DNA from 2 places in the Virgibacillus sp. LDC1 genome. Region 2 is predicted to be linked to the other one. Evidence: predicted binding sites of a transcription regulator. Region 2 holds the regulator's gene; the other holds the start of a gene.
What was found. Region 2 encodes NrdR, which represses ribonucleotide reductase genes. Its sites were predicted from a motif close to AACACNATATATNGTGTT; they were not measured.
Positions count from the first base shown of each region.

Region 1: the regulator NrdR is predicted to act here: its motif matches at 13,772-13,789, upstream of OHJ21_RS15255 (adenosylcobalamin-dependent ribonucleoside-diphosphate reductase).

Region 1 is NZ_JAOXLZ010000001.1:3,372,810-3,388,255, forward strand. It holds gene OHJ21_RS15200 (alpha/beta hydrolase) at 1-323, opposite strand, end outside; gene OHJ21_RS15205 (P-loop nucleotide/nucleoside kinase family protein) at 449-919, opposite strand; gene OHJ21_RS15210 (RDD family protein) at 1,043-1,546, opposite strand; gene OHJ21_RS15215 (Gfo/Idh/MocA family protein) at 1,873-2,955, opposite strand; gene OHJ21_RS15220 (Gfo/Idh/MocA family protein) at 2,974-3,957, opposite strand; gene OHJ21_RS15225 (phytanoyl-CoA dioxygenase family protein) at 3,999-4,787, opposite strand; gene OHJ21_RS15230 (extracellular solute-binding protein) at 4,882-6,540, opposite strand; gene OHJ21_RS15235 (carbohydrate ABC transporter permease) at 6,633-7,553, opposite strand; gene OHJ21_RS15240 (ABC transporter permease) at 7,586-8,536, opposite strand; gene OHJ21_RS15245 (GntR family transcriptional regulator) at 9,133-10,293, opposite strand; gene OHJ21_RS15250 (hypothetical protein) at 10,641-10,787, opposite strand; gene OHJ21_RS15255 (adenosylcobalamin-dependent ribonucleoside-diphosphate reductase) at 11,008-13,653, opposite strand; gene OHJ21_RS15260 (DEAD/DEAH box helicase) at 14,078-15,446, shown strand, end outside.
Region 2 is NZ_JAOXLZ010000001.1:3,811,439-3,826,884, forward strand. It holds gene OHJ21_RS17125 (sensor histidine kinase) at 1-1,468, opposite strand, end outside; gene OHJ21_RS17130 (ABC transporter permease) at 1,734-3,443, opposite strand; gene OHJ21_RS17135 (ABC transporter ATP-binding protein) at 3,440-4,468, opposite strand; gene OHJ21_RS17140 (extracellular solute-binding protein) at 4,556-5,662, opposite strand; gene OHJ21_RS17145 (MBL fold metallo-hydrolase) at 5,704-6,522, opposite strand; gene OHJ21_RS17150 (GntR family transcriptional regulator) at 6,563-7,714, opposite strand; gene OHJ21_RS17155 (YbjQ family protein) at 8,357-8,668, shown strand; gene OHJ21_RS17160 (alpha/beta hydrolase) at 9,184-10,125, opposite strand; gene OHJ21_RS17165 (MerR family transcriptional regulator) at 10,664-11,113, opposite strand; gene OHJ21_RS17170 (aldo/keto reductase) at 11,288-12,139, shown strand; tRNA gene OHJ21_RS17175 (tRNA-Ala) at 12,441-12,513, opposite strand; gene nrdR (transcriptional regulator NrdR) at 12,681-13,154, opposite strand; gene OHJ21_RS17185 (alpha/beta-type small acid-soluble spore protein) at 13,303-13,530, shown strand; gene OHJ21_RS17190 (lytic transglycosylase domain-containing protein) at 13,599-14,165, opposite strand; gene coaE (dephospho-CoA kinase) at 14,162-14,761, opposite strand; gene OHJ21_RS17200 (MntP/YtaF family protein) at 14,771-15,446, opposite strand, start outside.

The DNA.
Region 1 (15,446 bases), 440 kb from region 2:
CCTAAGCTCTTACTAATAAAAACAACTTGATTGTACTTGCCAATGATTCGTTGAACCGATTCGTGGCTTTCCTCTATTACTCTTTGCAGATCATTAATATCCAAATTCGTTCTCGCAGCTTGATATCCATACTCCAGTACCATTAAGTCAAAACCACTTTGAAGTGCGGAAGTTCCAGCAAAATGTAGACTTGGTTTATCACAAGGATAGTTTTTTCCGGGGAACAGAACAACCAACTTGCTGTTTTCCTCATAAAGTTGATAATATTTTTGTTTCATTTCCGTTTTCCAAAACGAGGGCACCGTTAAAGTCTCTAATTTCATTCTCTCCCATCCTTTCCTGTTTCGGATGATTCGTTTTAACAACCTTGATGAGCTTTATAATCATCCTCCATCTTCCATTTGCTTTTCAATAAATTCATCTTTAGTTAAGCCAAACAAGATAAAATCTAACTATTTGCTTCTATGATCATTTCCCCTTCACCAGTAGGCACTTCAAAACCCTCTAGGAATGAAGATAATATATCTTCTGTTATTGTAAATGCTGCATTGGCATCGAATCGCTGGCTCCGAATGCGAAGTCGTTCACGTAATTCATTAGGATGAACTTTCAAATATATTAGTTTCCACACTCCTCCTCCATCTTCAATTAACTTCTTATATTCATTTCGTCTTTTTCGTTGCCAAAAACTGAAATCGACAACTACATTGCGCTTTTCATTCAAAAGATTTACTAATTCATTACGCAACTTTATTTCAGCTTCAACTTTTAATTGCTCATACATTTCAATGGGGTAGTCAATTCCGTAACGACCATGTGTAGCCCAGATTTCTTCATCAATGGAAAGACGTACGAAACCTCTCTTCTCAAATCTTTGAGCCAGCGTTGTCTTTCCTGATCCTGCTACTCCGCACGTCATTACTACCAATGGAGCGGCAACATCTGCTTGGTTAATAACATCATCTATTTCTAAATAGTCATACAACTGGTATTCTCCTTTCAGAGGTTGCTGCCATCTTGAACAGTCAACCAGAAAACTCACCTATATTTCCTTTACTCTCGTGTGTGCAAAATAGTCATGTATACCTGTTTTCCCTCTATTAAAAAATAAAACTACGATATATAGAACCAAAATTATATTGGGAAATAAATTTAAATATGGATTCTTTGGCATTTCAATACTCCACCAAGGTTGTGGAACCAGAATAATTACATGTGTTAACTCCCATGGCAACAGTCTTATAAAGCTTCTACATAATGCTTGATAGAAATTGATTTTTGATCCCTCTTTGTCCATAACAATTAACCTTAGCAGTCGTTTTCCAATAGTTTGCTGTTTATACATCTCAAAGGTAATAAAATATGTCCAAACTGGCAAAGACATTGATAAAAGTACCCAAATCTCTATTTCAATTCCCTCATGTAAATAATCAAAGGGGAAGCCAGACGTTGTTTTATAAATCAGCAATTGAAGAAAAATAAGAATAAATGCAATAAAAATAATATCAAGCCAATACGCAATTAATCTTTTAAGGAATAATTTCATCCTAACCCCTTCTCATACCCTGCTCCCCTACATAGGTTGATAGTTTACGGTATTAAATAATTCTTCAGAATAAGTGATTCTTCCTCCTGAATTTCTCAAGTTTCTGTTGAATAAGTGAATCGAATGCTTTGCCTCCTTCATGCTGAACATGTCCCCCCGATCGCACTTCTTCCCCCGAACACAAACAAAGGCCCGCAGCAGGTCATGATCATGACTTATGCTGCAGGCCTTCGTTCTTCGAAGCCTCCCCCACTACCATGAACTCTTTTTTCACTGTCTACCATGAGGGGAAATTACCACGGAATAGCGCTCTTTATTTCACGTCCTTATTCCTGATCAAAATAAACGGTCTTTCCTGTTTCTGCGGATATATACACCGCCTCTAATATTTGTGAAACAATCATAGCTTCCCTCGGTTTAACCAAGGGTTCGGTATCGTTCACGATACTGTGAATCCATTGTTTGGCTTCATATTCGAAATCCGTCAATTCTTCTCCCCTGAATTGCTCTCGTGCATTCGGATTCACCTCGATTTTATTCAGGAACAAGCTCCCGTCCCGCTCGCCATTGATCCGCAGTTCATTTTTAGCAAAATCCGCTCCTCCCTTCGTTCCGCACAGCAGGTTGCCGCCACCATCCGCAATGTTCAGGGCCCAGCTGGTTTCAATGATGACCGTCGCTCCGTTTTTGAACTTCACATACCCGAACGCCGAATCTTCTACTTCGAATTCGTTTGGATCCCAGGCCCCCCATTCGTTCGCGGCATTTTCGGTATACTTCAGTTTATGGAAGACACTGCCGACGACACTCACCGGCTCATAGTTATCCATCAACCATAGGATCAGATCCAGGGAGTGGGTTCCAATATCGATCATGGGACCGCCACCCTGTTTCTCTTTATCCAGAAACACGCCCCATGTCGGAACGCCTCTTCTTCGGGTAGCGACCGCTTTTGCAAAATAGATATCTCCAAGCTCCCCATCGGCAATCATCTTTTTTAACAGCTGGCTTTTGGCGTTGGAACGATTCTGGTACCCGACGGTAAGCTTCTTGCCTGTTCGCAAGTGGGCTTCGTACATCGCTTTGGCCTCCGCACCAGTGACCGCCATGGGTTTTTCGCACATGACATGTTTACCGCTTTCGAGCGCATCAATGGAAATCGTCGCGTGCGAGCTGTTCGGTGTTAGCACATGCACGACCTCAATCTCTTCCATGGCAAGCAGATCGTTGTAATTAGTAAACACCTTTGCGTCAGGCGTGCCGTATTTTTTCGCGGCTTCCTCGGCTCTTTCCGGCTTCAAGTCGCAGAAGGCCACCATCTGTACGTTGTCTACCTTGGACAAACACGGCATATGTTTGCCGTTCGCAATCATTCCGCAACCGATGATCCCTACTTTTACGCTTCTCATGGAATTCCCTCCCTCGCGTTATTTAAACTCTACCGTTCGGTTTTCCTTATGAGCGATGTATGCCGCTTCCAATAGCTCCGTCAATTTCGTTCCCTCTTCCAATCCGAAGGGCATCGGCTTGTCATGAATCAAGGCATCCGCCCATTGGATGATCGGAAGCGGCTGCTCTTTAGGGAGTTGAGTGGGTGAGATCCATCCGGAAAAAGGCGCATCGAGCTTCTTCGAGATGACTCTGACGGTATCATCTGAGATCATCAAGGTGCCCTCCGTTCCGTAAATCTCGAGAGCGGAAGGAGTTCTGTACGTCACCAGGCTCGTTTCGACCAATGCGACCGCGTTGTTGACGAACTCAATGGAGCACTGCGCATTATCTTCCACTGCACGATGGGTGAAATAATGAAACATGGAGGTGATTCGTTTGGGCTGACCTAACATCCAACTGGCTAAGTACATCGGATGACATCCCAAATCCATCATCGCTCCGCCGCCGGTTTGCTTCTCATCGTACCAGTATTCCGGAAGCCAATTGTTCAATGCGCCGTCGTGGCCGTTCCGAATGCGCAAAAGGGTGACATCCCCTAATACTTGGTCATCGATCAGCTGCTTCGCGAACAATTGGTGAGGCCTTGTGCGAGCGGGAAATGAAATGCAGAACTTGACCCCTGCTTTACGTACCGCCGCGGATATCCGATCGCATTCTTGGACGGTAAGAGCCATGGCTTTCTCAGTAAAAATGTGTTTGCCGGCCTCAGCGGCAGCTACCATAACGTCAGCGTGCATGCTTGTAGGAGCATCCACCACGACCCCATCGATGTCTTCCCGCTCTAGCAGCGTATCCAAATCCGCTTCAAAATCCGTTCCCAATCGGGCAGCCCATTCGCTTCCGCGCTCAGGCTGTTCGTCCCAGACTGCCGTGAGTTTAACGTTACCGTGAGATTGCAACCTTCTTGCATAATCATCTGCATGCACATGCCACTTACTCAACATCGCAACGTTCAACATGCGTTTCCCCTCCGTCATCTTTTGTATTTTTTTACAAGATTTTAGTTTTCTTCAAAGGGTGGTGGCGTATAACTTGCTCCAAATGGCGCATCAGGCCTTGAAAAATCCCCCATTAAAGCTCTTCGCACAGGCGTAGTTCTTTGCATAAAGTTGACATCGTTATGAAAACGGTCCGAGGGCTTTACCCACGGAGGGCTATAGATGTAATGCATGGTATAGCGGTCGTAATCCCAATTATGTTCGTACGCCCGATGCCATACTGCGTTGTGAAACACCAGGACTGACCCTGCAGACGCACATATCACATGGCTGATCGGCGTACCCGAATTTGCAGTCCGGATTGAATCCGGTAGTGGAACGAGACTGCGGTGGCTGCCTGGAATCAACTCCATATTCCCCATGCCGGGTTCTTCCTGATCGGTCAATAAAAATGAAGCACGGAGCTGAATAAGAGGGACTGGGTACCCCAGATTCTTAAAATCGAAGGCGCTGGATCCGTCTTGATGCCAGCCTCCCATCCTCCCCATTGCCGGCTGCATCGTATTCCACCCGGACTGCATAATGAATCGATCGCCAAGTAACCCCCTTATCTTCGGTAAAACCGAGGGATGATCCATTAAGTTTTCAAGAGCGTGTTCAGACTCATACCCTCTGCCGGCTTGACCCCAACCGACTGTACCTGCCGCTTCATGAAGTCGAATTGATGCCTGCAGGCATTCTTTGACCTCCTCTTTCGACAGCACATTCGGAATGACAAAATAACCCCACGATTCGAACATAAACTTATCGAGTTCAGTGAATGCGCCTGCTGAAACGACCGGGTTTAACATGAGTTCTCCCCTCTCTTGCATATTTAAAAGAAGACTGACCTAGTATTCATGAAATATTCGGGATGGCAGTGACACCATCCCGCAAACCTCTTCACTAGAACCCGACATCATCCCGTTCTGCAGCTTTTTGAGCCACGAACTCCGCCATTTCTTCCACGCCGGCAGCTCTAAACTTTTCTTGAACACTATGAAGCATATTTAGAGCTTCTTCATCTGACGCCGCAAAAAAGGCTTTCTTAAATTCCTCATCGAAATTCAAACTGCTGGTTTTATCGATATATTCCTGATATTTAGGCCACTCTCTTGCAAGGTAGCTGGCGCTTACTTTGTCTATGATTTTGATAGGCATTTTTGCCGAGAAACTTTCCTCCAGCTTTTGCCACTCCGTTTTTTGATCTTCCGGCGTAGGCCAAGTGACTTCAGAGGAGAATGCCCCGATGAACCTTCCCGGAAGATAACTGAGCCCTGCGTCTCTTTTCAGATCCGGGTTTTCATCGAATTGTTTTTTCACATCCGGGATCCATTGGGGTATCCCGTTTTCCATCGTGTAGTGCGTTCCTTCGATCCCGAAATACGCAAGCAATCGGCCTTCTTCGCTGTTGACATAATCAATGTACCGCAAGGCCGCATCGGGATCCTTGATGTTAGCGCTTAAGAAAAGGGCAGGGAAACCGGAACGGCCGGGTTTTTCCACTTGCGTTCGAATGTTTCCGCTCTTATTCTTCATCGGTCCGAGCAGTTCATATTGCATTTCCGGATTCGTTTTATAAAGCGTTTTTTGTAAATCAACTAACATAGGCTGGGCTCCGAATACGGCAAGCTTGCCCGTCGTCAGCTTTTCATTCGCTGTTGTGCTCGTATTGTTGAAGGCTTCAAGATCAAACAAACCTTCCGTTAATAACTTTCTCATGTATAACAACCTAGCTTCATGATCCTTGGACTGCGTCCAGTGAATCAGTTTTCCATCCACTTCACGGTAGTCCGAAATCGTGTAATCCGTCCACCCGGCAAGGAATTGGCCGTAATCCCATCCATTCCACATGGTTCCGGCAGGGATGACCGGCTTCCCGCCAATATCCTTGAAACCGCCATCTCTGATCTTGATCAATAGATCAACTAGCTCTTCCTGCGTATCAATATCCTCCGCTTTTACGTTTAATGCTTTCAGGATATCTCCCCTGGCAAAAAGGCCGTAATTCCAATTATGAATGCTCTCAGGGGTCCCGTCCGGGGTCTCCGTAGGAATGAGATACGTCTTGCCTTCAAATTCGGGACTGTTGAGATCGAACTCGGCAAAATCCTTCGCGATCCCGGTAGTCACAAGTCTTTTAATATTCGGGTATTTATCGAGATAAGGGGTTAAATCCAGAAGCTGTCCTTCCATGGCCGCCTTTTTGATGACTTGTCCTTCTCCTCCTGTCGTAGACCAGAAAGGTGCGTTAACGATATCCGGAACCGTACCGGAAGCAAAAATGGTGTTTAGCTTTTCTACTTCGCTTGTCGTGATGGACTCCAGTTTCAACGTGACCCCGGTTTTTTCCCTGATTTGTTGGGCCACGGGATTATTCTCCTGGTCCTGCGGGAAACCGGCTCCGCCACCGTTCCAAGCACTGAGGAAAGACAAGGTCACCGGTTTTATTTCTTCAGTACCTTGCTCCTTCGGACCCGTGTCAACCGTGCCTGCATCCTCCCCTCCGCCTTTTCCCGTACATGCCGTCATGGTCACTAAAAGCAGTAAAGCGATTAGTGCCATGCCAAGCACACTCCTACGCCTGTTCATCCTCATCCTACAATCCCCTTCCATTGGAAGATTATTTATATAAAAGGCACAGCCTTTTATACCAACTACTCCTTAAGAGAACCTACCAGTACGCCTTTCACAAAATATTTCTGAAGGAATGGATACACACAGATGATCGGAGTCGTTATGATAATGACGAAAGTCATCCTCAAGGCTTCCGGCGTTACGCCTCGCAGCTCCATCTGCGCCTCGGTCATGTTTTGAATGGCAGATCCGCTATTTCCCGAGGACGACGTCATCGACTGGAAAGACGCTTCGCTGATCATCTTGTTAAGAAACGTAGCTGCAGGCTGCAGGTTTTCATTCTGTATGAAAAACTGACCGGTAAACCAGTCATTCCACACGCCCACCCCAACAAATAAGGCAATGGTAGCAAGCACCGGCATCGAAAGAGGTAGTATGATTCTTGCAAATACCGACAACTCGCTTGCCCCGTCGATTCGGGCCGACTCCGACAGACCTTCGGGGATCCCGTCGAAGAAGGTTTTCATGATAATCGCATTGAAAAAATTATATAGGGATGGCAGCACCAACACCCAAAACGTATCCAGGATATGGATTTGCCGGAACAGGATAAACGTCGGAATAAGTCCTCCGCTGAACAACGTCGTAAAGAAAAAGAAGAATACGATATACTTTCTTCCGGGCAAACCTTTCCGCGAAAGTGCGTAGGCTAATAAGGCCGTCAAAAATACGGAGGCAACCGTGACCACAACGGTTCGGGTAATGGAAATATAAAACGAATTCAAGATCAAATGGTTGCTGAAAGCTTTAGCATAGTTTTCTAATGTAAACACTCTAGGAAAAAAATAGATTCCACCCTTCATCGCATCGTAGCCGTCATTGAAAGAAAGGGCTAGAAAATAAATAAATGGATAGAGTGCCGTAGCGCAGAATAAAAGCAGCACCGCATAGTTAAGCGTCATATACATTTTATCTGCTGGCGTCAGCCTTCTCACACCCATACACACACCTCCTTGTCTTCAGTGCTAGCTGATTACCATAACGATACGTTACTCACGCGTCTGGATATATTATTGACAGCAACGATGAGCAGCAGCGAAATCGCAGACTTGAATAAACCAATGGCCGTGGAATAGGCTAGTTGCCCCTGTTGTAGGCCTGTTTTTAAGACATAGGTGTCCAATATCTCCGAGACGCTTAATGTGGCCGGGGACTGCATCAGCCAGATTTGGTCAAAACCCGCGTTCAGTATTCCGCTGAGGGAGAATATGAGCAATATGCCGATCGTTGGAGTCAGGCATGGAAGCGTGATCTTAAATAGTTTGCTCCATCGACCTGCCCCGTCGATTTCCGCAGCTTCATACAAGTGCGGATCGATATTCGTTAAGGCGGCTAAGTAAATGATCGAACCCCAGCCTACACCTTTCCAGATGTCGGAAATGATGACCAATGGATAGAATAATTCCGGCTTTCCCATAAAAAAGATCGGATCCAAACCCATTTGGTAGCGAATGTCATTAATAAGCCCAACATTCGGAGACAGGATTTTTTGAAGTAAGGTAACGACTACGACCCACGAAACGAAGTGCGGCAGATAGGAAATCGTTTGAAACACTCTTTTGAATTTTTTGTGCATGACGGCATTGAGCATTAAGGCTAGGATCAATGGAGCTGGAAATCCGAAAAAAAGTTTAAGGGCACTAATGGATAACGTATTGCGGAGTACATCGTAAAAACTGGAATCGTTTAAAAACTGTTCGAAATATTTAAAGCCTGCCCACGGACTCCCCAATATCCCCAAATTGAATTTGTAATCTTTGAATGCGATGATAATGCCGTACATCGGATAGTAAGCAAACACCAGGAACCAGATAATAGCAGGAAGCAAAAATAAGTATATGTGCCTGAAATACCATATTCTAGTTAGTTTCTTATTCTTTTTTAATTGTTCAAATCCAGGGATAAGAGCACCCTTTGGTACCATTCTCCGAACACCTCCTACATCTTCGTCGTATCGGATTTTTACGAATCCATTCCCGATCGTTTAGGAACAGAGCCTATGCCAATGGTTTTCGATGTTTCGACGGTATATAGCGACTGTCTCCCCCTCCTTTATTGCAAGCGGTTTCATATCTATAGTTTAAATATATTCAATATGGTGTTGAAATCATTCCATAATTTCCTCATTTGGATAAAAAGTAATCTTCAGGTCAAAAAGGTTCTGGTGGTTGCATTAATGAATGCATGGGGGGCTGCTTGAAAAAGAAAGCGGTTGTTGAGCAAGAGGAGGCTCCTATTCTTTAGGTTATAAATAACGGATTAAGCACCTCTTCTCTCATCCTTCTTTTCAGGCGCTTTATTCCTTGATGAGGGTACATTATATTCAATATATACATATGAAATTGTTGGAAGAGCTTCTGCTGAATTTCTTTATGGATTTGGGACTTATTATGGGGGGATTTGATGTGAGGAAGTTGTAGTTGACCTAGCAGAAGAGCCCAAACGCCCTCGCTTCGTTCGAATAGCGCGTCGGACTCGTTATTAGGTTATCTATATATAAGAGAGTAGCGGATGTTGATATCATGAAGTGGAGAAAACGTTTTTTCCCGTCGTCTCGCCAATCACCAATTCCGGCTCCACTAGGGTTTTAACGAATTTTCCGTGTTGCCCGTCTTCACTGTTAATGACTTCAAGCAGCGTGCAAGCCGCGCGGTAACCCATGTCTCGTTCAAACTGTTTAACATGCGTGAACGTGCTGTATCCTTCGATGATGGAAGTCGGATCGTCAAAACTGATGATGGATATGTCCTCAGGCACCTTCAATCCAGCTTGACGCGCCATCTGATAGATTTTCACGCCAAGACTTCCATTTAGCGTAATGTAGGCCGTTGCCATTCGATTTTGAATATAGCGGTATAGGGGATGTGTTTGAGCTTGCACCAAACTTCCGATTTCAAAATCGGTTACGATGTGGGCAGGGTTAATGAGTGATCCCTTTTCCTTGAAGGCATTCATATATCCATCGATCCGCTCTTGAACAGTAACGGTTTGTATGGGCGAATCAGAGCAAATAGCGATATCACGATGCCCCAGCTCCCACAGGTAATTGACAGCCATGTTAACGCCAAGCCTACCGTCCGACGCTATATAATGAGTTTCCACCCCAGGAAGGTAACGGTCGATGAGAACGAACGGAAAACCCGCAAATTTCATGCTTAATATTTCCTCGTTGAATAATTCCTCGTCAACCGGGAAAATCAGTAAGCCTTCCACTCCGATTTTACTGCATGTCTGGATAGCCTCTTTTTCCTTATCTAGGTTGCCCTCTGATAAATAGATAACGCAGCGGTAATCGTTCTCATTTAGTGCTTGCTGAATGCCTTGTATAAGTCTAATGGTAAAGTAGTCATAAATGCTCGGCATAATTAGGCCTATCAACCGTGTCCGCGTTTCTCCGCTAGTTTTATGGATTTGCTTTACGGCACTTTTAGGAGGTGTCATCGGAATTTCATATTCAGGATCGCTTACAAAAGTCCCTTTTCCGGGCACCCTCGTTATGATTCTTTCGTTAACCAATCCGGAGAGGGCATTCACCACCGTAATCTTGCTTACTCCGAAACGCTCCATGAGTTCCTTTTCCGTAGGTATACGGTCACCGATTTTCAATACTTGCGATGTTATCAAGTCGCGTATATACTCTTGAACCATCTGATACAAAGGTATTCTTTCCGTTGGGTTCATCCGAATCACCACATTTCAATCAATATGTTCAATATATACATTACGAAAGACGCCATCGTTTTATTCCATTAGGGTGGAATAAATGCGTCGTGCAGCTGGATGTGAATACCCTTAGACTCTTTGATGGGGAGGGTGGATTTTCTTTTACCTGAGAAAATAGCCCGCCCTGAAAGGGACTTTTTGTATGATCAAAACGACAAATCCCAGTAAACGAGATTAACATCTCCCGGTTTTAATTTGCCCGTTAGCATAACAAAAAGCAGCCGACTGTTCTAACATCGACTGCCTTCTTGTCTTTGTAAGCTATCTTGCATGCCCCTGCACTACCATAAATTCTACATGTGCTTTTAGGTCTGAAAAGAAACCAAGGTAGCCGTGTTTGCAACTCCAATCATCGTTATGATCAATGTGTTCACCATTGCACCGAGCCAAATATTTCCTGTCAATTTGTACAGGCTTCGACTAATCATTGCCGCTGCAAATAACAAGACCATAAAGGGAAGTAAAACCATGGGATAAAGTCTCGTCTCTTGCCAGAATGAGTTACCCGTCATAATGCTATGTCATTCCCTATAAAGAACTCCATACTATCGGCATCGCTCTGCCGGAACCATAAAAAAAGAGATCCCCGCCTTCGCGGAAATCTCCAATGCATTTGAAATGATCATTCATTATTCATTATTTAATGTTTTCTAAACGAAGAGTTCAACTTCCTTACGAACACTTACTATACCCGCAGTTCCCGCACGTCTTGCACCCCTCGATGTTAATCAAGGATGCCCCGCCGCAGGATGGGCACAGATCCAGCGACATGGAGCCCCCGCCTGCGTGCGCGCCATGTCCGCCATATCCAGCAGCTGGCGTTGCCCCGGCTTCGCCTGCATCGACAGGCGCCATCGTGGCTGCGACCGGTGCCGGATCATGGTCATGATCCGCCTCGGCGTTGTTGGCCACATGCGTTTCGAGCGCCTTCGCCACGGCGTCGGCGATGGACTCGACGCGGTTCGCGCCGAAGCCGATCGCGCCGGTGCCGCCGATGCCCTTGAGGTGCTTGATCAGCAGCTCCACCTTATTGCCATGGTCCCCGTAACGGAGGAACAGGGAGCAAACGCGGCCCAAGGCTTCCGCCATCGCGAACACATCCGATCCGGCTTTGCCGACGTTCAGGAAGATTTCGCTTGGAATGCCGTCCAGATCGTTGATCGTAATGTACGCCATACCGAACGGCGTGTTCATTTTATAGGTCGCGCCGCGCAGCACTTGCGGGCGCTTCTTGTATTGTTTATCCAGCCCGCTCTTGCTCGGTGAGGCTGTCACGGCCATGCTTGCAGCCGCCGGCTCCACGCTCGCCGCATCCTCAGCCGCTTGCCCTGCCGCGCTTTGCTCAAGCGCCGTTTCCGCGGTAGAAGCTGTCGTCGCTTCGGCGGCTTTGTCTTCTTTTTTCTCCGTCTGCAGCACCTGCACGTCGCGGCTGCCGTCGCGGTAGATCGTTACGCCTTTGCATCCCAGATCGAATGCCAGCTCGTACAGGCGCTTCGTATCTTCAACCGTGAAGTCCGCCGGACAGTTCGCCGTCTTCGAGATGGAGCTGTCCACCCAACGCTGAATCGCCGCTTGCACGCGGATATGATCCTCGGCGGAAAGACTCATCGCCGTGACGTAATAGTCCGGAAGCTCCTCACCCGGATGGCTGTCCAGCCAATCCTGGGCAATTGGGACGAACTGCTCGTCGAAGCCGAGACGGCTTTGACGGAAGTATTTGAAGGCGAAGTACGGCTCGATACCCGTCGACGTTCCGACCATCGTACCCGTGCTGCCTGTCGGTGCTTGGGTGATGACGGTTACGTTGCGTGCACCTTTGTTGCGTACCGCTTCAGCAACTTCTGGATATACCTCGGTCATATTTTTCATGAATCCGCTTTGCAGGTACAGTTCGGCATCGAATGCCTGGAACGAACCCTTCTCCTCGGCAATATCGGCGGATGCAAGATATGCTTCGCGCGCGATGAAGCCATACAGCTTATCCAGGAACTCCAGCGATTCCGGGCTGCCGTAACGGATGTTCAGCTTGATCATCAGCTCGGCCAGACCCATCGTTCCGAGACCCACGCGCCGCTCTTTCTTCTGATTTAATTCGTTTTCTTCAAAATGGTACGGCGTCCGGTCAATGACATTATCCAGGAACCGCACGGAGTAACGCGTCGTTGTCGCCAGCTCTTCCCAGGCAACGTCATGATTCGCTTCATCATAGAACTTCGACAGGTTCATCGCGGACAGGTTGCATACGCCCCAGCCCGGGAGGCCCTGCTCACCGCAAGGGTTCGTACAGATAATCGGGTTGAAATACCAGCTGTTGGACATCTGGTTGTAGTATTCCATGAAGACGACGCCCGGCTCTGCCGATTTCCACGCGGATTCGATAATGGTATGCCAGACCTCGCGTGCTTTTACCGTTTTATATGGAATGATACTGCGTCCAGCTTTCTTCCATTTATCCAGATCGCCGTCCCACAGCTCATCATAATCCGGATCGGTAGTATCCGGGAACACCAGCTCCCAGTCCAGATCTTCCTTTACGGCCTTCATGAAATCGTTGCTGACGCATACCGACAGGTTCGCATTCGTAACTTGTCCCATCGTCTGCTTCACCGTAATGAAATCCTCCACGTCCGGATGCCAATCGTTAATCATCAGCATGAGCGCACCCCGGCGGCTTCCGCCTTGCTCGATCAATCCCGTTGTATAACTGAACAATCCGCCCCACGATACCGCACCGCTGGAAGATCCGTTCACGCCTCTTACAATCGCGCGCCGAGGACGCAAGGAAGACAAGTTAATGCCGACACCGCCGCCGCGTGCCATAATCTCGGTCATCTCGGACAGGGTTTCCATGATACCGCCCCGGCTGTCCTTCGGTGAAGGAATCACGTAGCAGTTGAACAGCGTCAATTCATCGCTTGCACCCGCTCCGGCCGCAATCCGTCCGCCCGGCACCAGCTTCCAATCATCCAGAATCTCGCGGAACTTCCCGCGCCACTCTTCCTGCAGTTCCGGCGTTGCCTCAACCGATGACATGGCGGCCGCGAGTCGATCCCACATTTCTTCCGGCGTTTTCTCGATGGTTAACGTCAGCTTCTCCACATCCGATTCCACAAGCTCGCCCTTCCGTGTCTTCACCGTGACCTTGCGGCCTTCGCGCTTCACGATTTCGCCAACTTCCTTGGTCGGAAATTTAGGATCATCCTTTGTCAGAACGAGCACCACATCGCCTACCTTAGCGTTGTTGGTGTCGGCATCCTTCCAGGCATACCGGTCCAAAAAGATCTTCTCGCTTAAACCTTCCAGCCGCTGATTCTGCATCGTACTCAAGAGCAACTACCTCCTATATAAGATATAAAATTAAAAAGATTCCCCAGTATATGCGCTCACCAACAACATAACCTGTTATGTAGCCGGTCAAACATCAAAAACCACTATATACACCATATATAGTGCTGTTAATTCATTATACTACACTATATATAGGTTAACTATGCCGATATTGTGAAAATTAAGCCGACAGATCCAAGCTCCCGCTCGCAAGCTTCCGCTTTCTTCCTCTCGCTCTCTTTTTCGCCATTCCCTATGAAAAAAAAGGATGAAAATATCCAATTCCAGCAGCCGTGCGCCATTCGGGTTATTCCACGCCCTTCCGAATCCGTGCAAGGTTATGAAGACTTCTTTTTTCGTCCATACTACATATACACCGTTGGCCCGGAATCTTTCACAACAGGAGGAGATCGACATGAACCATCAGCCATCTGCCGACTCAGGCATGATTTTCGACCCGCGCCTTCCCGTTCCACTGCAGATCGACCGTTCCTGGTTTGACGATCTCGCCGGTCGACTGGACAAGGGCGGACCTTGGGGTGACTATCGTCTCGCCCAGCTTGCCGTGGAGGGCGAGAAATCGCGTCTCGTTACAAGCTTTGAAGAACTGCAATGCCTCAAGCACCTTGGCGGCTTGTCCCCGCTCCCCCATCAGACCGATACCGCAAGACGCGTCTTGTTCGAGATGTCGGGCAGAGCGATTCTGGCCGATGAGGTGGGACTTGGGAAGACGATTGAAGCCGGCCTTATTTTAAAAGAATACATCGTGCGCGGCCTGGTATCCAAAGTGTTGATTCTGGTTCCGGCTTCCCTTGTGCTGCAATGGGTTCGCGAGCTCAACTCCAAGTTCGGCATTCCCGCGATTGCGCAGAAAAAAGCGTACTCCTGGGGCAATGATATCGTTGTCGCCTCCATGGACACGGCCAAACGCGATCCGCATCAGGAGATTCTGCTGAACGAGGAGTACGATATGCTCATCATCGATGAGGCGCATAAGCTCAAGAACAAGAAAACGTCCAATTATCAATTCATTCAAAAGCTGCGCAAAAAATACTGCCTCTTGCTGACGGCCACGCCGGTGCAGAACGATCTCAGCGAGCTCTTCAATCTGATCACCCTGCTGAAGCCGGGTCAGCTCGGAGGCCAAGGGCAGTTTGCCGCTAATTTTGTTGTCGATAAACGAAGACCCAAGAACCAGGATCAGCTCAAGGATGAGCTGTCCAAGGTCATGATCCGTAACCGCCGCGGCGAAGGCGAAGTGAAATTCACCAAGCGATCCGTCCGCAATGTAGGGCTTAGCCTCTCGCCCGAAGAACAGTCATTATACGACGGCGTCACGTCCTTCGTCAAAGATCAGTATCAGGCAGCAGGGGGAAATTTAAGCAGTATGCTGTCCCTCGTTACCCTCCAGCGTGAAGTGTGCAGCAGCCGCGATGCCGTCTTCGTGACTCTTGTTAATCTGTCCAAGAAGCTGCCGGAGGACTCGCCGCTGCGCGATAAAATCTGGGAGCTGGTCTATCTCATCAAGGCCATCAAAGCCAACACCAAGGCGGAAAAAGCCATTGAGCTGATCCAGCAAATGAACGAGAAGGTCATTGTATTTACGGAATACCGTGCCACGCAGGAATATTTGCTCAATTATTTCCGCGATCACGGACTGATCTCCGTACCGTACCGGGGCGGCATGAACCGCGGCAAGAAGGACTGGATGATGGACCTCTTCCGGGGCAAGGCGCAGGTCATGATTGCGACGGAAGCCGGGGGTGAAGGCATCAATCTGCAAT
Region 2 (15,446 bases):
CGAGTGATATGGCGTGCTTCATCGCATTCTCCACGAGCGTCTGAATGACAAGCGGGGGAACAGGAGTCCGCAGGAGAAAGTCCGGCACCTCAATTTCATGGACAATTTGGCTCGGAAACCTCAGCTCCTGAATGTTCAGATAATTGCGAATATGCTGGATTTCATCCTTTAACGAAACGAACGTCAAATTGCTTTGAAACATGTAGCGAAAATAACGGACCATATAAAGCGACATGTCCTCAATCCGCCTCACATCGTTTCTGCGGGCCAACGTATGTATCATATTCAGAGCATTGATGTAAAAATGCGGTTTGATCTGCAATTGCAAATGCTGAAGCTCCGCTTTTTGCTTGTTCAATTGCTCTTCATAAATGTTGATCCGGAGGCTTTTGATTTGTCCGACCATGCTATTGAACGTATCGTTCATGACTCGAAACTCGATGGAGGTTGGATACTCCCGGATTTGCGTGTCGACATGGCCTTGTTGGATCCGATTCATCGCTCTGAGCAGTCGGTTTATGGGAACCAGCAGCCACTTTCGAAGCAAAATCAATCCGATGATCAGAATAACCACGGACCCGAAAGGCAATAGGGTAGAAATGGTTTTTAAGGTGGGCAGGTGCTGCAATATCGTCTCTTCCGGAATAAAAGCATACAAGCTGAACTCGCCCAACCGCGAGTGTTCCCCGACCGTCAAATAACGGCTGGAGGTTCCCGTTAAATAATAGGACTGCGGATTGAGCTGCACCTCGACGCCGCTATCGCGGATGAAGGTTTGATTGACCATCGCTTTTCCTCGGTCATCGATCAGGAGGGCGGCTCCTTTATTCCCAACGCTTAGCAGCTCAAGCGGGGTTTGAAAGGAACGAGCATTCAACCAAGCGCCTACTGTCGTACCGTTTTTCATCTTCCATAGACGGATAAGGTAGGTTTGGCCGTTATGATTCTGGACGTACCATTTCTTTCGATTTAATTCCAAAGGGGATGCGCCAGCCTTCAAAGTCTCGTATACATGCGACCTAATATACTGCCGGTCCTCGTACGTCGAGCGGGTCTGGAACGAATAATAATAATTGTCGCTGGAAGGCTCGTATACGTACAGACCGTCTAGGACGCTATATCGTGAAATCGAGCTGGAGAGATTGGCAGCAACGCGCTGGGAAGCGAAAAATCGTTCTTCCGGATTCAAAGCATAATCCAATTCATTCAAATCCGTTCCTATCATCAATTCAATGAGATAATCGTCAGCCTCTTTCAGTTTTGCATCAATTTGATCCCTGTAGAGTACCAGCAAATCCTTGTTGGAACTTGCTACCTGATTACGGACTACATCAATGGCGTATATGTTGGAATACAACAGAAATCCGATCAATGGCATGACGACCAGCAGTAATCCTCCAATCATCCTGACCCGGATCGATTGCCACGTTAATTGTCTAAGGCCTCGGTACCTTGGCTTGATATTCATCGTCAGGCCTCCCCTATAGAAGTAAGCGGTTTCGCAAAAGTAGAATATTTCCGTTATCATAGCTCAGGAATGATTATAGTATAAAGGGTAAACTTGGATTCGTCTTTATAGGTGATGCAGGCGTTCGCTGACTTAACGCGGTACCGGTACCCATGGAAATAAAAAAGATGACTCCTGTTTACTACAGGAATCATCCTAAAAGTGATTCACGACGGATCGCTCAGTCCCGATGACCGCGATTCTATGTGAAAGAAAGTCATTGCCCTCAAGATCTGCTGTTTCTTCCATAAACGAAATATAAAGTAACGGAGGACATGATCATCAGTATCACCGAATACACCAATGTCAACGCTTTGGTATCTGCTAGCGCCTGCGCATCCGTACTGTTCTTGATGACGATTCCTAACGGCTGGTACAAAGGATGATAGAGGAACACGGTAACGTCATAATCGGCCAAAATTCCGTTGAAATTCAAGGCAAGAACAGCAAGCGTCGACGGTAGAATGATCGGCAGCAATACTTTTCTGAACGTATAGAACGGTTTGGCACCCAAATTCCTTGCAGCGTCTTCCAGATTGCTGTCCAAGCTGAAGAAGGAGGCCTTGACCATTCGCAGGGTGAAAGGAATATGGACGATGACATAAGCAATCAGAAGCATCCAGACCGTGCCAACCAGCACCGTATTCCCGATCATCAGCTTTGGCGTGTTAAAGGTTACGATCAGTCCGATTGCAATCAGCGTTGACGGCAGAATCCACGGAATCAGCAATGCGTATTCCAGGGCAAGCGCCCACTTGTTCTTATATTTATGTAAGATCCTTGACGCGGCCAGCGCCAATGCGACGACAATGACCGAGGCTCCCGCGGCATATAGAATACTTACGAGATAAGGTTTGAATGCCGACATGGATGAAAACACTTGAATGTAATTATCCAACGTGAAGCTGTTCAAATTCAACGTGGCGGTCGAGATACTGGCCGCATCGGTGAACGAAAAGATGATGATCAGCACAACCGGAACGATGTAAAGAACAAACAGGCCGTAAGCCAGAATATGAGCAGCTATGTTACCGGATTTGCTGCGGATTTTTTGTTTGACCAGCTCCGATTTGACTTTGGAGACCGACATGAAGTTGCCCTTACGTTCGAACCGGATCATCACGGTCAACAACACCAGTGTGGCCACTCCGAGAATAAGAGCCAGCAGCGCAGCCAAGTCTCTTGACGTCATGCTTCTCGAGAATGTCAGAATCATCGGCGTAATCGTCTGGAATTCCTTGCCCCCCAGGATAAGCGGCGCGGACGTCGCAGCCAGGCCGGTGAGAAAAGTCAGGATCGTCAGCGCGTAGATCGTAGGCTTCAGGACCGGAAGTACGACCCGCCATAGGATATACCCCGTAGACGCCCCCATATTTCTCGCGGCTTCCACCGTTTGGAAGTCGATTTTGCGAATCGCATTGCTCAGGAACAGAAAGTGATTGGACGTGCAGGCGAACGTCATGACGAATAGAACCGCCCAATAGCCATGAAACCATGTCGTATCAAAGGAAGGGAACAATTGAACTAAGAGCTTGGTCATAAACCCCTCTTCGCCATAGACGAATTTATAGCCGGACACCAGCACGACTCCGCTGTAAATCAGGGTCGTAAAGTAACCCAACCGCAAAATCTTCGCGCCTTTGATATCGAAATATTCCGAAATCAAAACCAGCGTAATGCCCACCACATTTACCGTAATGACAAGCGAAAAAGCGAGAATAAAGCTGTTGTATAAACTTCTCATCGCGCGTTCGGACGACAGCAGCTTCTCTGCCGCTTCCAGCGTAAATTTGCCGTCCTTAAAGAATATTTCGCCGTAAATATTCAAGTTCGGATAAATCAGGAAGGCAATGACAAACCAGACAATCAACCCGTATAAAAGGATCGAGAAAGGGTTTATGGAAGCCAGCCGGGTGCTCAGGTTCCGGGCTTTCATGCTTCCCCCTCCTTCATCGGATATTGCAAAATATCGCGGGCCGGGAGGTAGATGTCCACATCGTCACCGACCTCATGATGGACGAGCGGGCTTTCTATTTCGATGATTTTTAACCGTCCGCCGCCGGCAATCTCCAATACGTACTTGCTGTATAAACCGTAAAATTCCCGGTCCGCAATCTTGCCTTTCAGTTGGACCGTATCGATCCCCTGCAGGGGTTGCAGGCTTACCTTCTCATTGCGGATATAGGCGATATTCCCTGGCTGAACAATATCCTTTAACCGGCTGTTCTCTACCATCCGTGGATCGATCCGATTAATATCTCCTATGAAATTGCATACAAACTCGGTTTGAGATTGATTGTAAACTTCCATGGGCGTGCCCACTTGCTCCAGGACCCCATGATTGAATACGCCAATCCGGTCGGACAGCGTTAACGCTTCTTCCTGGTCGTGCGTGACATAAATCGTTGTGATCCCGAATTTCTTCTGCAATTGTTTCAGCTCATTGCGCAGCTGTACCCGCAGCTTGGCGTCCAAGTTGGATAAAGGCTCGTCCAGTACCAAGATGCTCGGCTTCAAAACCAGCGCCCTGGCAATCGCAACGCGCTGCTGCTGGCCGCCGGATAGTTCCGATACTTTCTTGAACAGCTGATCATCTTTCAGATCAACCTTCCGGGCAATGTCCTTTACCTTCTGGTCCACTTCCGCCTTCGAAGACTTCTTGACACGCAAGCCAAAAGCGATATTCTCGTACACATTCATCGTCGGAAACAGCGCATAGCTTTGAAATACCATCCCGATCTCTCTTTTTTCGATCGGCAAACGGGTAATGTCGGTGTCTTTCAGCAGGATCTGTCCGCTCGTAGGCATAATAAACCCGACCAGACTGCGGAGGGTCGTCGTCTTCCCGCAACCCGAGGGACCGAGGAACGTGAAGAATTCCCCTTCCCGAATATGCAAATTAAGGTTTTTGACCGCATGAAATTCTCCGAATTTAATGTCAACGTTCTGGAATGTAATCATATTATTATCTTCCTTTTTGTTGGACTTGAATGAACGGCTGCATATTGGCGTTCCCAATATGCAGCCGGCTTGACTCCATTCCGTTATTTAGTGCATAATCTCCAACTCGATTTTCTCCGCCCACAGATCCATGTTTTCGGCAATAAAGGCCCAATCGAAATCTTGTGGTTTTAACGAAGTAAACAGCTCCTTGACGGAATCATTGGCTTGCTCGACCGCTTTCGTATTTGCCGGCATGGCATTGAACTCAGCCGCAAATTCTCCTTGAATTTCGCTGGATCCGAGCCATTCTACGAACCGCTCCGCCGTTGCCTGTTTCTTCGTTCCGTTCACGAGCGCTGCATGTTCCACGACCATCGGTACGCCGACTTCGGGACTGACAATGCCTGCCTTCACTTTATATTGCTCTTCCTTCTGCTGCAGGGTTCCGGAAACGAGCGCCCCTAGCGGCGTTTTGCCGCTGGCCAAATTGGCATAGAAGTCTTCGCCCTCGACTGCGCTGACGCCGTTGTCATACAACTGCTGAATTTCATTCCAGCCTTCCTCGGATATACCAAGATCACCATTCGGATCTTGGAAACGGGTCAGAATGCCCGCTACAATAAGACGAGGCGTATTTTGTCCAAGCAGCGTAGGAGCTTCGTACTTCCCTTTGTACGCATCGTTCTTATAAAGGTCGGTCCAGTCCTTTGGCGCGGTATCGGCCGTGAATTCGTTCGGGTTATACCCAAGCAGAATCGCTTGCTTCACAAGGCCATGATAGTAGCCTTCCGGATCGTTCAAGCCCTGCTCCACATCTCCGGCCCAGCTTGGAACAAACTTAGCCAGAACGTCTTCCTTTTTCAAATTCTCATAAAGCATATTGTTCAAGCCGTATACGACGTCCGCGATCGGGTTGTTCTTCTCGGCAATCAACCGGTTCGTTAAGTCGGCGCCGCCCGCTCCGACAATTTCGATGTCAAAGCCCGCACCTTTCGCTTTCTCAATCAGCCATTCGCCGCGGCCGTCAGAGTTCGCATTCGTATACACGATCAACTTTTCATTCTGGACCGGTTCCGTAGACGACGATTCCGACCCGGCCGGAGCCCCGGACTCCGAAGTGCCCGAGTTTGCATTGCCGGCATTGTTGCCGCCTCCGCAAGCCGATACAATCACACACATAATGAGAAGTAGCGCCATTGAAAGTTTTCTCATGATTCCCTTAACTCTCCTTTGATCGTGTCATTTTATTTGGTTTAAATGTTGATGATCAATCCGTCATATGCCGGCAAAATTCCGAAGGGGCTGAAGATGCGGACAAAATCCTCATGAAGCAGCTTGGAATTATGGCTAAAATGTGTGACGACGATTTGGCCTTCAGGCTTCAGGATATTTTCTTTTTGGAACTCGCGCTGGACTTCCAGCACCGTCTCGACGCACATATGATTGCGGTCGCGGGAGTTCCCCGTATATCCATGCGTGCAGTCGAGGATGGCGCAATCCAGATTTTTGCCCTTTAACCATGCCCATGTCGCATCCGGGAACCAGCCCGAATCGTGCCCGTACAGCAGTTTTTTTCCTTCCCTTTCGATCACGTATAACAGACAGGTTTCCATGCGGTCATGATCCGCCAACAATGGCGTTACCGTTGCATCGCCCATAGCGAAGGTCTCAAACGGGCGCAACAGATGGAATTGATACCTTTGTCCTTCAAATCGGCCGATGGCGGCACGCGTGTGATGCATCACCGTACCATTCCCGTAAATGTGCATCGGATGCTGAAGGCCGTGCGCAATTCCTTCCCTGCGGGATTCCAGATCAGCAGCATTGTAATGGTCCATATGCGAATGCGTCACCAACAGGTGCTCGATTGCTCCCAGATCGATATTGTCCCGCAGCGCCTGCATATAGGAATCCGGGGAATAGTCAAACTTGATGACATCGTCCAGGATGGCGGAAGTTCGCGTACGGATATTTTTTCCCCCAAGCTCCCGCGCTTTGTTGCAATGCTCGCAGCGGCAAAAGGCATTGGGAAAGCCTTCTGCGGCTGCAGTTCCTAGAAAGTGAATTTTCAAAGTCATGTCTCCTTGCCATGCAAACTGTAGTGATCCATTTTTACGTCCTGGATTGAACGGATTGTCGTTCTACAATCGATGTTTGAATTTTAATGGTGATGGGATTTTCGTTGGAGTTGCCCACGCGCTTCATCAGCAAATCAACGGCCGATCGGGCAAGCTTCTCGGTATCTTGTCGAACCGTCGTAAGCGGTGTCGGAATATATGCCGCTAACTGAATATCGGAGAACCCGACGATGGACAGCTTTTCAGGAACCGGAATCCCCATTTGCAGTGCGGTGTGAATGGTCGAGATGGCGACATGGTCATCCCCGCACATGATGGCCGTCATCCGGGGGTTGTCGAGAATAAACTGCTCCTGTTCCGGATCGCACTCATTAATGCGGCTGGTATCGCAAGCGACGCTTCGAAAATGAATGTTCTGGATCTTCACCGGAATTTTATGGTCGAGCAGCGCTTGGATATAGCCTTGATACCGTTCCTTCCGGCTTGTGATATTGTCGATCGGATTCGAAGTGTATCCGACTTCCCGGTGCCCCTTCTCGATCAAATACTTCGTCATTTGATAAGAGCCCGTATAGTGGTCGTGATACACGCAATCAATCTCCACTTCATGGAAAATACGATCGATGATCACCAGCGGCAGTTTGCGCAGCTTTAGTCGCAGCACCTGATCGCTGCAGGTCTTCCGCCCCTGAGGAAACAGAATGATACCGGTGATCCCTCCTTCGGCCAGCCTTTCCAGACAAAGATCCTCATCGTCGCAGTCCTTCGTCATTTTTAAAATGAGGTCGCACCCGTGCTTTCGCACTTCAGCCTCGGCTGCTGCGATGATTCTGGAAGTGTAATCGGATAGATGGGGCATAATGAGTGCGATCTGTCCAACCAGCCTGTCCACGTTCGGCGCCGCCTCGGTGACTTGGGGAGAAGTTCCTCCATCGGCCATCAAACCTTCTATCGGCTGGGCAAGGAAGGTCCCTCTTCGGGGCAGGCGGTATACCAGTCCCTGCTCTGCCAGCTTTTGAAGCGCCAGCTTGCTTGTCATTCGACTCACGCCGAACAGCTTGGCAAGCTCTCCTTCGGATGGAACAGGATCATGCGGCCGCAGCCTACGACTTTGAATAATCTCGATTACCTGATCCGCCACCCGGTGATATAATTGATTCTGTTTAATCAAACGTACATCTTTCATCAAATTATCCCTCTAATCGTTGAGTCGACTCGTAATCCGCAAGGGATCTGATTTAAACTTAATGAATGTCACTGACATATTCAATGATATATTTGTAAAAGCCTTGTAAATTCTATGTTAAATCTCAATGCAGCGGTCCTGAATCATAAATTATATATCAGTGATTCATTCATTCGCTTCATATGTTTGCTTCAAAAAAGCGCCCCGCAAGCCTTGAAGTAAAGGCTTGTGGGACGCTTGGCTTTTTATTGCCGGGTAAATTCTGCCCGGTCAAAGTTTCCGATATATTTATAGGTGGAATCGGTTGAGTCGGTCAAAACAATATGGATCGTGAACGCCTGTGAGCGTCTCCGTCAGCTGCCCGACTGGCGCCTGACAACCATCCGTACCCGCTTATTACGTCCACTCGTGCAACCAATCCTCCTCTGTTGGCGTAATAAAAGGAAGACACACACGCTGGAAAAATGGGTCGTATTCTTCTAGTCATGCAGTCATTGTCATCAGGCAACCTTCTCCACCAAGGCGATCAACATCCTGGGGGCGGTGTACCAACCTGGTTTCACGATTGGCAAGGGCCATTTTTTCGGAAGTTATTTTTACATGTATTCGCTATAAAAATCTATTTGAAAGAAGGAAGATCGCATGATTATTACAACGACATCCACCATTGAAGGTTACCCTGTTCAAAGGTATATCGGTATTGTGACCGGCGAAGTCATTATGGGTGCTAATGTAGTGAGGGACTTTCTGGCCTCCATTACGGATATTGTCGGCGGGCGCTCAGGGGCTTACGAAAACAAGCTGCAGGAAGCAAGGGATGCAGCGTTTGTCGAGATGGAAGATCGAGCCGTACGCCTGGGGGCAAACGCCATTATAGCAGTGGACATCGACTATGAAGTTATTCGTGAGGGAATGCTGATGGTGGCCGTCAGCGGAACCGCAGTGGTGGTATAGCCGGTACAGTGTCAATTTTCCGTATATAAGTTCTTGTCGTTAAGTTATGACAAGAACTTATATACTTTGCCGTCTTTGGTATCTCAAATCTCTTATAAATAAAAAAATCCCATCATTCATAATTGATGGGATTTTTTTAGACCTTTAATTTTGAAACGTATTTATCAACGTATTGTTGATATTCATTTTTGTTGATTCCATTCCAATTACCGCATCCAGATTTCTGCGTGTCTCTGTGCAAATTGTTGGAAGGAGACAGGCGCCTTCCCAGTCACCCTCATTACAGTATCAGTACTTACATCGTCCGCCCCTTCCTTTCGAATTTTACGGTCGAATCTGAAAAAAAGAAGACGGTACCTGGAGTTCCGTGCATGTCTCCAAAGGTGCCGTCTTCCACTTTGGGGCAAGAGAAACTTTAAGTCTTTCACTCTTAGTAGGAAAGGAATATATAGATAAGTTGAAATCCGAAAATGATGATACCTTCGGATCTACTAAAGGTGCTTGAACCGGGTTGATTATACCTGAATCCAAGCGTTAGCCAGTAGAAGTGCTCCCCGAGCAGCCGCGGTATCGGCCAAATCGTTTAACATCACGAAGTCATGGATGATGCCTTGGAAGCGAACAGCCGTTACTCGAACTCCGGCTTCCCGCAGTTTATTGGCATACGCTTCACCCTCGTCCCGCAATACATCGGCTTCGCCTGTAATTACCAGAGCTTCAGGAAGCCCAGCCAATTGCTCAGTTGTCGCTTGCAGAGGAGATGCGTAAATTTCTTTTCTTTGCTCCGGATCCGTTGTGTATTGATCCCAGAACCATTGCATCGCGTCGCGACGCAAAAAGTAACCTTCGGCGAATTGTATGTAGGAATCGTTGTCGAATGAAGCGTCCGTTACCGGGTAGAACAACAATTGTTTGTGAATCTTCGGCCCTTTTCGATCTTTGGCCATCAGCGTAATGGCTGCGCTCATGTTGCCTCCGACGCTATCACCAGCTACTACAATACGGTTGGTATCAAATCCGTATTTGCTCCCGTTCTCTGCCACCCAGTCGAGTGCCGCGTACACTTCTTCGATCGCTACCGGATAGCGATTCTCGGGAGATAAACTGTAATTTGTGAACACAACTGCAGATTGGGAGCCAACGGCCAATTCGCGGATCAGTCGATCATGCGTATGTGCGTTACCGAATACCCAGCCGGCTCCGTGTGTGTACAGAATAACCGGAAGCACGCTCGGTGCATTTTGCGGGCGGACAATGGTAAGAGACACACTACCCTTAGGGCCGCCGTTAATGGTCAATTCTTCTATTTCAACCGGCAATTTATTCACAGAGCCGGATTGGACTTGATCGACGACTTCGCGGCCTTTCACCGGGCCATGATCAAACAAATAGGGAGGGTTGGCTGTCGCCTCCGCAAATTGTTTAGCAGCTGTTTCGAGTACGACTTTATTTGTCATTTTAAAAACTCCTGTCTCTTCTTTGGATTTGTTAAATTAAATTTTGAAATATTTGTGAATATAACATTTGTTCCCGAGATTTGTCTTACTTTACCATAAAATAAGTGTCAACATCCATATTACCAGGTATTCACGGAAGGTGAATAGGCGTTTCAATTTTAAAATCACATTTAGATTTTGATAGCTAAAAAAGATTCATGTAACACACTTCCTTCAAATTAATTTAGAAATCTAATATTCCCATTGTATTTGCAAAGAACCCGGAAATGTAATTACGCACATATTTGTAACTTAATCAATGATTTGGGTAGTATTGGCAGATGTGAATTGAACAAATTGAGGAAAAAGGGGCCCTCCGCAAAAGGAGGTCCTAATACTTGCCGTTACAGACAGCACGGGGATGCGTATCATCAACCATAATACTGTCGTACCCGATAGTTCAATCTAGCGTGACGCGGATCTTGTTCATTGCCAAGCCAATCAGGAGTTTAAAACCGAAGATTTTCTTCGATGCGGTTGATGTGCGGACGAATATCTCTCACGCCTTCCGAACCGAAGGCGAGTAAAATACGTCACCATGCATATGCTGAATTTTGTCCCAGTTGCCGGGATTGGTCGTGTCTGGAGCGCGGTGCTCCAGAATGGCCTGATATAGGACGGTTTTTTGTTCCAAATGGGCAATGTGCTGTTTGGCTTCTTCGAGCTTAACGAGCGCCGCTTCTTTATGCTCCATTATGAGTGTGTAGCGTTGCGGAATGGTCGAATCCCCTTCGAGGCAGAGGTCGACGTACGTTTTAATGACTTCAATCGGCATCCCGGATTGCTTGAGGCATTTGACGCCATGCAGCCAGTTGATCGATTCTTCGTCGAACATCCGAATGTTGTTTTGATTGCGCTGTACGCTTGGCACCAGGCCTTTATCCGTATAAAAGCGCACGGCGTGCTCGGTAAGTCCCGTAATCAGGGCGGCTTCTTTGACCGTATGCATGTGTAATCCTCCTTGGAAAATAAATTTTTGAAGACGGCTTGACTTCGTGTAACACGAAGGTAGTAGGCTTATTGTAATGCAAATCGACCGAAAGCGGAAGCCCCGCTGAGGTGCCCGATTCACGGGATTCGCGGCCGTTTGCCGTTTTACATTTGAACCATAGGAGGAATTACAATGCAAACTGTAACATTGAACAACGGAATGAAAATGCCGATCATCGGCTTCGGTGTCTACCAAATTCCCGATGCTGAAGAATGCGAGAATGCGGTATATGAAGCGCTGATGGCCGGTTACCGCCTAATCGACACCGCCGCGGGTTATCTGAATGAGGAAGCGGTCGGACGCGCGATCAAGCGCAGCGGCGTACCGCGTGAAGAGCTGTTCATCACGACCAAGCTCTGGGTTCAGGATGCCGGCTACGAGAGTGCCAAGCTGGCGTTTGCCAAATCCTTGAGGAAGCTGCAGCTCGACTATCTCGATCTGTACCTTATTCACCAGCCGTTTGGCGATTACTACGGCGCTTGGCGTGCGATGGAAGACCTGTACCGCGAAGGCAAAATCAAAGCGATCGGTGTCAGCAACTTCCTGCCCGATCGACTTATGGACCTCATCGTGCATAACAAAATCGTGCCCGCCGTCAACCAGGTCGAAACGCACCCGTTCTACCAGCAAATCGAGAACACCGCTTTTATGAAAGAGCAGGGAGTGCAGCACCAATCGTGGGGGCCGCTCGCTGAAGGACGCAACAACATGTTTGGCAACGAAGTGCTGACCTCGATCGCGGAAAAATACAACAAGTCCGTCGCTCAGGTCGTGCTGCGCTGGCTTGTTCAACGTGAAGTCGTTGTCATTCCAAAATCAGTGAGAAAAGAGCGGATCGTCGAAAACTTCAACATTTTCGACTTTGCGTTGAACGCGGACGATATCGAACAAATTTCCACCCTCGATACGGGGAAAAGTCTTTTCTTATCGTACCGCGATCCGGAAGTCGCCAAGATGATGGGCAACTGGAAAGTCGATCTGTAAACCTTGATCGAACCGTAAACTCATCACGCGTTTATCCTCATCTATAAAGAAAGGACAGAGCGCCCCTGTCCTTTCTTTACTTGAATTGCAAATTGTTTGTCCTTGGATAGGATCGGGTCGCGAAAATAAAACAAGCAGCGCCGGGAACCCCCATGCTGCTTGTTTTCATGATTTAAATTGATTACCCATCATTGTTTTCAATTTCGTCCCCAATTCGCCCCCAAGACCTTTTCTGAAAAGAATTAACAAGTCATTAAAAAACAAAAAAACCCTTGATGTACCATCAAGGGTTTTCTTCATATGGAGCCTAGGGGGATCGAACCCCTGACCTCATCGCTGCCAGCGATGCGCTCTCCCAGCTGAGCTAAGGCCCCGTAAGCGACTTCTATATCATATAAAAAATCAGCAGGCATGTCAACATGTTTTTCACATTTTTTGATGACGTGCTGTATCCCTTTTACTTCTCTATATCATGTCACTTATCGATGATGAGGATGGGAGCACCGGAAGAGCACCTGGATCACGCGGAACCCCGGCGCTCTTACAGCTCCTGACCGTCCGTATCCTTGGACAGCAGGCTTTTCAGTTCCTTCATAAACATATTGATATCCTTGAACTGCCGGTACACGGATGCAAACCGGACGTAAGCCACTTCGTCGACCGGATATAACCGTTCCATCAGAAGCTCCCCGATCTGGCGGCTCTCCACCTCTGCTGCTGCGGTATTTCGCAGTGCCTTCTCAACATCCGATACGATCATATCCAGCTGGTCCACCGATACCGGACGCTTCTCGCATGCACGTATCAAACCGCGGAGTACCTTCTCCCGGCTGAATTCTTCGCGGCTTCCGTCCTTCTTCACGACGATCAGCGGCGTTTCCTCCACCATCTCAAAGGTTGTGAATCTCTTGCTGCACTGCTCGCATTCCCTGCGGCGGCGGATGGATTTATTCTCGTTGGCAGGCCTGGAATCAAGCACTTTCGTCCCGGCATAACTGCAATATGGACACTTCATAAAGTCAACTTCACTTCCTTCGTTTCAGCGTTTTTTGGCCTTAATGGCGCTAAAGAAAAATTTACCAGCAAAACTTTTTTCTTTTATGTTATGAAAATGCGAAACCCGAGACATAATACTTTTACCAACCCAAGGAGGTGAACTTAACATGGCACAAAGCAACAACAACTCCAACAACCTGGTTGTTCCTCGCGCAAACGCTGCTCTTGAGCAATTGAAGTACGAGGTAGCTCAAGAACTTGGTATCTCCATTCCACAAGACGGATACCAAGGTAACATGACTTCCTACGAGAACGGTTCGATCGGGGGATACATCACAAAGCGTCTTGTAACCCTGGCCGAGCAACAATTGGCTGGTCAATTCTCCGGTCAATAATTGATTCTTCCTTAAAAAAGGAGTGTTGGACGGCTCGATGTAAGAGCCTGTCCAGCGCTCTTTTTTCATTAAAAGCCGTCCTTATACACATCCGTATATTGATTATAATAATAAATCACGCGCTGTACATAGTGACGGGTTTCCCCGATGGGAATACTCTTCACATTCTCGTAGGTTCCATCCCACATGCCCTTGTTGATCCAATTCTTGACGTTCCCGGGGCCTGCATTATAGGCAGCGATAGCGGCAATCGGATTGCCGTCCATTTCCTTGTGCAGGTTCTGAATATACCAGGTGCCGAGCTGGATATTCGCATCCACTTCATTCTTCACGCTCAGCAGGTTCACCGACGGCAGCTTGGCCATTTCCATCGCCCAGTTCGCCGTATCCGGCATCAGCTGCATAATGCCCAGCGCGCCTTTCTTGGACTCCTTGCCCGGCTTGAAGTTCGTTTCTACTCGTATGATGGAAGCCACCAGGAATGGATCAACCTCATAATAAGCGGCATGCTTCCGAATTTCATCCTTATAATGAATCGGATACAGCAAGGTCATCCAGTTCGAGCTCAGAAACAGCAGCGCTACAAAAGAAACAAACAGCAGGAGCAGCACTCTTTTTTTACGGAGCCACTTCATAACCGAACCAACCTGCCCCACAGGTTGTCCACCTGCTGCTGTGTTTCGGCCAATGTTCCGCTGTTATCGATGAGGATATCCGCCAGACGCTTCTTCTCCTCGATATCCATCTGGCTGTTTAAACGCGCTTCTGCCGCTTCCCGGTTAAGATCATCGCGCACCATCAGGCGCTCAAGCTGCAGCTCTCGCGGCACATAAACGACAGCAATCTGGTCAAGATAAGAATACTGCTCCCTTGCCTCAAGCAGCAGCGGAATATCCGCTACCACGAGCCGGTCGGGATACTGCCGCTCATATGCTTCCGTCCGTTCCCGGATTTCCTGCCGGATCGCCGGGTGCGTGATCTCATTCAACACCGTTCTCTGCTCGGGATGATGGAAGATCATTTCCCCGAGTTTTTTTCGATTCAACGTACCGTCCTCAAACAGGATCGCTTGTCCAAAATGTTCGGTCACTTTACCCAGCACCGGATGACCCGGGAGCATGACTTCCCGGGCGATGAGATCCGCATCGACGAGAAGTGCTCCCTTCTTGGTCAACATAGAGGACACGGTGCTCTTGCCTGTTGCAATTCCTCCGGTTAAACCGATATTCATGACTTCACCTCATAACAGCTTCATTATACCCATGACGATTAACAAAAAAGCAGGCAAATAAGAGATAAAACGCATGCCGCCCTTGGATGCAAAGCGTAAACCAACCCTCATGCCCAGCACCAGGAATATCCCGCTAAACAAGGAAACGATAGCTGCCGTACCTAGCGGTGAGAAGCCCAGCATGGCAGCGCCAAGTCCTGCTCCGAACGCATCGAGCGATAACGCGATCCCGAGCCACATCGCCTCCCACGGGGAGATGCTGCCGGAGTCGTCCAGATCCGCTTTTGATGGACTGCGGAGAATTTGAATAACAATGCCGATCTTTGGAATCTCAAGAGAGAATACCGCCCGCTGAACATGCTCTTGACCTGCCGTGTTAACCTCACGTCGTGATTTCACTTGATAGTCAGCCGCCTTCGTTTCCATAAGGGACTGGGAAATATCCCTATTAGAAACCGGCTGCACATCAGACTCATTTTTTCTGCGAACTTGCTGATATAGAGACCATAAGCCCAGCAGAATCAAAATGGCGGCTCCGATCACGGACGCCACAGATGGGGATAAGAACCGCTGCAACAGCGCGCCTGCCTGCATGGAGGCGCCGAGCACCAAGCCGGAACATAGCGAGATGATCAATACAGACAGCAGCGGTATCCTTGTTTTGCGCAGACCGTATGTAACCCCC